DNA from 2 places in the Hydrogenophaga sp. NH-16 genome. Region 1 is predicted to be linked to the other one. Evidence: predicted binding sites of a transcription regulator. Region 1 holds the regulator's gene; the other holds the start of a gene.
What was found. The regulator NrdR, encoded in region 1, represses ribonucleotide reductase genes. The targets are predictions, from matches to a motif close to CACNANATNTNGTG.
Positions count from the first base shown of each region.

Region 2: a site for NrdR is predicted at 1,347-1,360, ahead of DD542_RS06530 (ribonucleoside-diphosphate reductase subunit alpha). Genes of this name have one in related genera too.

Region 1 is NZ_CP029344.1:1,658,008-1,661,412, reverse strand. Features, by position in the region: gene DD542_RS08055 (GspH/FimT family pseudopilin) at 1-155, opposite strand, end outside; gene DD542_RS08050 (GspH/FimT family pseudopilin) at 348-887, opposite strand; gene nrdR (transcriptional regulator NrdR) at 1,020-1,469, opposite strand; gene glyA (serine hydroxymethyltransferase) at 1,466-2,710, opposite strand; ZMP/ZTP riboswitch at 2,774-2,918, opposite strand; gene DD542_RS08035 (lytic transglycosylase domain-containing protein) at 2,972-3,405, opposite strand, start outside.
Region 2 is NZ_CP029344.1:1,331,231-1,334,635, forward strand. Features, by position in the region: gene DD542_RS06520 (sigma-54 dependent transcriptional regulator) at 1-521, shown strand, start outside; gene ampD (1,6-anhydro-N-acetylmuramyl-L-alanine amidase AmpD) at 502-1,122, shown strand; gene DD542_RS06530 (ribonucleoside-diphosphate reductase subunit alpha) at 1,455-3,405, shown strand, end outside.

The DNA.
Region 1 (3,405 bases):
CTGTCGCGGCGCCACTGGCGCAGCACCTCGCTGAAGCTGGGAATCGCCAGTGTCGTGAGGATGGCGACCAGCGCGATGGTGACCACCAGCTCAACCAGCGTGAAACCTCGCTGGCGAGAGTTGGGCGGCTTCGGGAATGAGGGCAGGTTGTTCAATTTGCAGCTCCGTACTGCAATGTATCGTCCGCCTTCAAGGCTCCTCAGGACGCCCTGACACGCGGTCGAATTTGGCCTGCTCAGCGGCAAAAAGCATTCATTTTTCACGCAGCTGTCGCTTTGGGTCGCCACAAACCGCTGGCAGGTCGCCGCCAGCCTGGGGCCGCCCGCATCCGCAACGGGCCCCCGGTGTCATTCCGCCGGCTGGCCTGTGCTGAGCTGGATTCTCCCAATTCGATTGATGATGATTCTCTGGCTGGCTCCCGTTTCGGGAATGATCTCCAGCGTGCCCATTCCCGATGCCATCATTCCTGTTGGCATGAATACGAAGCGCTGGAGCAATGCATTGCCGCGGATGCTTTGAATTCCACTGACGCCCTGTGAAACAGCGACCAGTTTGTCGGAAGGGCTGAATTGGCCATTGCTGTCGATGTCCTGAAACACGAGCCATCCCGATTTCCATTCCCTGTTGGAGCCGGGAGAGCAGCGAAGGCCATCTGCACTGCTGCACATCACCACGCGCCGGGACCAGCGGATGGCCTCCGATCTCGCGAGCGCAAGGTGATCGGTGATGGCTCGGGTGGCGTTGTCTCTTTGCCAGTCAGAGAGCAGCCGGCTCATGGGGGGAACAGCGAGCTGAATGAGAATGGCCAGCAACGCGGTCGCCACGACCAGTTCGATGAGGGTGTATCCGCTGATTTGACGAGGAGGTTGACAGACAGGCAATCGCATGATGGGTTCGAAGTAATTCGTTCGAACTCATTATTTCCCTGCGTTGCCACCGAATCATGCCTTCAATGAGGTACATGTCGGTATCGTGTCCCTCCGATGGAGGAGGGGCTTTTCCCAATAGCCGGCGGCGCGCTACCGGCGGACCTCATCCACGAGCGCGCGAAACTCGTCGATATCCTCAAAACTGCGGTAAACGCTGGCGAAGCGGATGTAGGCCACCTTGTCGAGTTTCTTGAGCTCGCGCATGACCATCTCGCCCAGTTTGGTGGAGGCCACTTCGCGGCTGCCCAGGTTGAGCAGCTTTTCCTCGATGCGCTCGATGGCGGCGTCCACCTGTTCGGTGCTCACCGGTCGCTTGCGCAGGGCGAGGGTGAATGAGGCGCGCAGTTTGGCCGGCACGTAGTCCACGCGCCGACCATCCTTCTTCACCACCGCCGGGAAGCTGACCTCTGGCCGCTCATAGGTGGTGAAGCGCTTTTCGCAGTGGCCGCACTGCCTGCGGCGGCGGATGAAGTCCGCGTCTTCGGAAACCCGGGTCTCAACGACCTGGGTTTCCAGATGGCCGCAAAAGGGGCATTTCACCTGTAGACGGGGAAACGGGCGGTCAGGGCATTGACCTTGGCGCGCACCGCTTCGATGTTCGCCGGGTCGCGCGGGTTGTCCAGCACGTCGGCAATCAGGTTGGCGGTGATGCGGGCTTCCTCGTCCTTGAAGCCGCGGGTGGTCATGGCCGGGGTGCCGATGCGCACACCACTGGTGACCATCGGCTTTTCCGGGTCGTTGGGGATCGCGTTCTTGTTGATGGTCATGTGGGCGCTGCCCAGCACGGCCTCGGCTTCCTTGCCGGTGATGCCCTTGGCGCGCAGGTCCACCAGCATCACATGACTCTCGGTGCGGCCGCTGACGATGCGCAGACCGCGCTGGGTCAGGGTCTCGGCCACGATCTGGGCGTTCTTCACCACCTGTTGCTGGTAGGCCTTGAACTCGGGCTGCAGCGCTTCCTTGAAGGCGACCGCCTTGGCTGCGATGACGTGCATCAGCGGACCGCCCTGCAGGCCGGGGAAGATGGCGCTGTTGATGGCCTTTTCGTGCTCGGCCTTCATCAGGATGATGCCGCCGCGCGGGCCGCGCAGGCTCTTGTGGGTGGTGGAGGTCACCACGTCGGCGAATGGCACCGGGTTGGGATACACGCCCGCGGCGATCAGGCCGGCGTAGTGGGCCATGTCGACCATGAAGATGGCGCCTATTTCCTTGGCGATCTTGGCAAAGCGCTCGAAGTCGATGCGCAGGCTGTATGCGGACGCCCCGGCGACGATGAGCTTGGGCTTGTGCTCGCGGGCCTTGGCTTCCATGACGTCGTAGTCGATCGCTTCGTTCTTGTCGAGGCCGTAGCTGACCACGTTAAACCACTTGCCCGACATGTTCAGCGGCATGCCGTGGGTGAGGTGGCCTCCTTCGGCCAGGCTCATGCCCATGATGGTGTCCCCGGGCTTGAGGAAGGCCAGGAAGACGGCCTCGTTGGCCGAGGCGCCGCAGTGCGGCTGCACGTTGGCGGCATCGGCACCGAAGATCTGCTTGACGCGGTCGATGGCCAGCTGTTCGGCCACGTCGACGTACTCGCAGCCGCCGTAGTAGCGCTTGCCGGGGTAGCCCTCGGCGTACTTGTTGGTCAACTGGGTGCCCTGGGCGGCCATCACGGCCGGCGAGGCGTAGTTCTCGCTGGCGATCAGCTCGATGTGGTGTTCCTGGCGGGCGTTTTCCGCTTGAATGGCCTTGAACAGTTCGGGGTCGGTTTGCTCGATGAGGATGTTGCGGTCGTACATGGTTTGGCAGTCTCGGGACGGTCTCGGATGAGATGGGACCCCGCGCACTCTCTGAAAAGCGGCAGGGACTGCCCAGGCGAACGGCTGAACACCCGTAGAGTGGGCGGTGCGCTTCCCAGTGGTTGTCCCGCTCGCCAGGAGCGGAGGGCCACGTCAGCGCGGACGGCAGGTGGCTGCCGCGCGCCTATCGCCAGTTGCGCACCTGTGTAGTTTATCCGAGTGGCGAGGCGCCCGCAGGCCTCGGAGCTTGGCAGTCTGTGGTCAGGAGCTGGTGAGAACGGCGTCGGCTGCCGGTTCAACCGGCTGGCCGGCAGGGATGGCTTCGGGCTGGGGATCGAGCAGCCCGGTCTGGGTTGGCTCGATCGGCTCCGGCGCGGCGGGCGCAGGCGCGGCGGTGAAGATCGGGAAGGAAGTCGGCATCGGTTTGCCCAGCGCCACGCTCTGGATCCGAAGGTGCTCGGCCATGACTTTGTTGATGTAGCCGCTGCCGTCGGTGGTCACCGCCCCCACGTAGAGCCGCAGTCCACCTTCGACAGAGCCGGCCTGCTTGATGCAATCCTGGAGCACCTTGACGCCGACCCGCAGATTGGAAAGGGGGTCGAAGGCGGCCATGGCGCCCCCGTAGTCGTCGTACTTGTCGGTGTGGACGCGGGTGAGCACCTGCATCAGGCCCTGAGCGCCCACAGGGCTCTGCG
Region 2 (3,405 bases), 330 kb from region 1:
TGATCGGCCTGCGCACACCACCGCTGCGGGAACGGCGGGAAGACCTGCCCGGGCTGGTCGATGCCCTGCTGCAGCGCATCTGCAGCGAATCCGGCCAGCCGATCCCCACCCTCACTGCCGATGCCCTCGCCTGGCTGCAGGCCCGCGAACTGCCGGGCAACGTCCGCGAGCTGGAGAACCTGCTGCAGCGGGCGCTGGCGCTGAGCTCCGGCAGCCAGCTGCAGGCGCAGGACTTCGCGGACCCGGGCGATGTGGACGCCGGCTTCACGGCCACCCGGCCGCCCAGCGAACCGGTGGAGGCCGCCGAGGTGCCCACCCCCCAGCCCGACACCATTCCCGACGATCTGCAGGGCTACCTGGACGAGCAGGAGCGGCAGGTCTTGCTCAAGGCGCTCAAGGAATGTGACTACAACCGCACGGCCGCGGCCAACCGCCTGGGGCTCAACCTGCGGCAGATCCGCTACCGCATCCAGCGCCTGGGCATCACCATGCCGTCCGACGATGACGACAGCACCACCTGAAACAGGCGACTGGTCGGGGGGCTGGCTGCGCACCGCGCGGCAGGTGCTCTCGCCCAACGCCAACGACCGCCCCGCGGGCGCCGTCGTCGACCTCATCGTCCTGCATTCGATCAGCCTGCCACCCGGGCAGTACGGCGGGCCGGAAGTCGAATGGCTGTTCACCAACCGGCTCGACTGGTCGACCCACCCCTACTTCGAGCAGATCCGGGGGCTGGAGGTCTCGGCCCACTTTTTCGTGCGCCGCGACGGGCAGGTCGTGCAGTTCGTGGACGCGGACCGGCGCGCCTGGCACGCGGGGGTGTCGTGCTGGCGCGGCCGCGAGCGCTGCAACGACGACTCGATCGGCATCGAGCTGGAGGGCCTCGAAGGCCAGACCTTCGAGGATGCGCAGTACCGTGCGCTGGCCGACCTGTGCCGGCAACTGGCCGACCGCTACCCGATCACCCACATCGCCGGCCACGAGCACATCGCCCCCGGTCGCAAGCTCGACCCCGGCCCCGGTTTCGACTGGGCACGGTTGCAGCGCTGCCTGGCCTGGGACCATCGGTGCTTTCCCGAGTGTGTGATCGCCACATTCGATCCGGACGCCTCCACCGCCTGACCGGCGCCAACGTCGCTCCGCACATTGCCAGCAAAGACGCGGATTTCCGCGCGGAATCCGCACGAAATGCGCGTCGGCGCTCGGTTCCTGAGTCCAAGCCACGCACCGGCGCCGCACCACGCCAGGCCTGAACGCACCGCCTTTCCGATGGCTTTTTGCCAGACGAAAACCAGCATGCACTTTTTATCAAAACACTACCGGTAGTGGCTTGAACCACCACCAGGCACCAGATATAGTGTGCGCCGCACCAGCCGAACCTTCGGCGCCACAACACAAACGAAAGAGGAACCATGCTGACCGCCACGCCCACAGCCTCCCCGAACACCCCCCACATGCCCACCGGCAGCACCGGCTCCACCACCGAGCCCGCTGGCGCCTCCGTGCTGACCCAGTACCAGATCATCCGTCGCAACGGCGCGGTCGTGCCGTTCGAGCCGAGCAAGATCGCGGTGGCCATGATGAAGGCCTTCCTGGCAGTGCACGGCACCCAGGGCGCGGCGTCGGCCAGCGTGCGCGAGACCGTGGACGCGCTGACCCAGACGGTGGTGCGCGCACTGATGCGCTCGCGCCCCGGCGGCGGCACCTTCCACATCGAGGACGTGCAGGACCATGTCGAACTAGGCCTGATGCGCGGTGGCCACCACGAGGTCGCCCGCGCCTACGTTCTGTACCGCGAGCGCCGGGCACAGGAACGCGCCCATCAGGCCGAAGCGGCCAAGCCCGCCGAAGCCACGCTGCATGTGATGGATGGCGGCCAGCGTGTGCCGCTGGACATTGCGCGCCTGCAGGGCCTGATTGAGGCCGCCTGCGCCAACCTGGGCCAGGACGTCAAGGCCGATCCCATCGTCGCGGAGACCAAACGCAACCTGTACGACGGCGTGCCGATCGAGGAGGTCTACAAGGCCGCCATCCTGGCCGCGCGCACCCTGATCGAAAAGGACCCGGACTACACCTACGCCACCGCGCGCCTGCTGCTGCACACCGTGGTCAAGGAAGTGCTGGGCGAAGAGGTGCCCGCCGCACAGATGGGTGAGCGCTACGCCGACTACTTCCCGCAGGCGATCAAGAAGGGCGTGCAGAACGAGCTGCTGGACGAGAAGCTGCTGCAGTTCGACCTGGCACGCCTGGGCGCCGCGCTCAAGCCCGAGCGCGACCTGCAGTTCGACTACCTCGGCCTGCAGACCCTGTACGACCGCTACTTCCTGCACGTGCGCAAGAGCCGCATCGAGCTGCCGCAGACCTTCTTCATGCGCGTGGCCATGGGCCTGGCGCTCAACGAGATCGACCGCGAAGCCCGCGCCATCGAGTTCTACGAGGTGCTGTCCTCGTTCGACTTCATGTCGTCCACACCCACGCTGTTCAATGCCGGCACGCTGCGCTCGCAGCTCTCCAGCTGCTACCTGACGACCGTGCCCGACGATCTCGACGGCATCTACGAATCGATCAAGGAGAACGCCCTCCTGTCCAAATTCGCCGGCGGCCTGGGCAACGACTGGACCCGTGTGCGCGCCCTGGGTGCCCACATCAAGGGCACGAACGGTGAATCGCAGGGCGTGGTGCCCTTCCTGAAGGTGGTCAACGACACCGCCGTCGCGGTGAACCAGGGCGGCAAGCGCAAGGGCGCGGTCTGCACCTACCTGGAAACCTGGCACCTGGACATCGAAGAATTCCTGGAGCTGCGCAAGAACACCGGCGACGACCGCCGCCGCACCCACGACATGAACACGGCGAACTGGATTCCCGACCTGTTCATGAAGCGCGTGATGGAAAAGGGCGAGTGGAGCCTGTTCTCGCCCAACAACGTGCCCGACCTGCACGACCTGTTCGGCGCCGACTTCGAGAAGGCCTACCTGGCCTACGAGGAGAAGGCTGCCCGCGGCGAGATCAAGCCCTACAAGAAGGTCTCGGCCACCGACCTGTGGCGCAAGATGCTCTCGATGCTGTTCGAGACCGGCCATCCCTGGATCACCTACAAGGACGCCTGCAACGTGCGCAGCCCGCAGCAGCACGCCGGCGTGGTGCACAGCTCCAACCTCTGCACCGAGATCACGCTCAACACCAGCGACACCGAGACCGCCGTCTGCAACCTCGGCTCGGTCAACCTGCACCGCCACCTCAGCAACGGCCAGCTCGACCACGCCAAGCTGCAGAAGACGATCAACACGGCGATGCGCATGCTCGACAACGTGATCGACATCAACTACTACGCGGTCAAGAAGGCGCGCGACTCCAACCTGCGCCACCGCCCGGTCGGCCTGGGCCTGATGGGCTTCCAGGACGCAC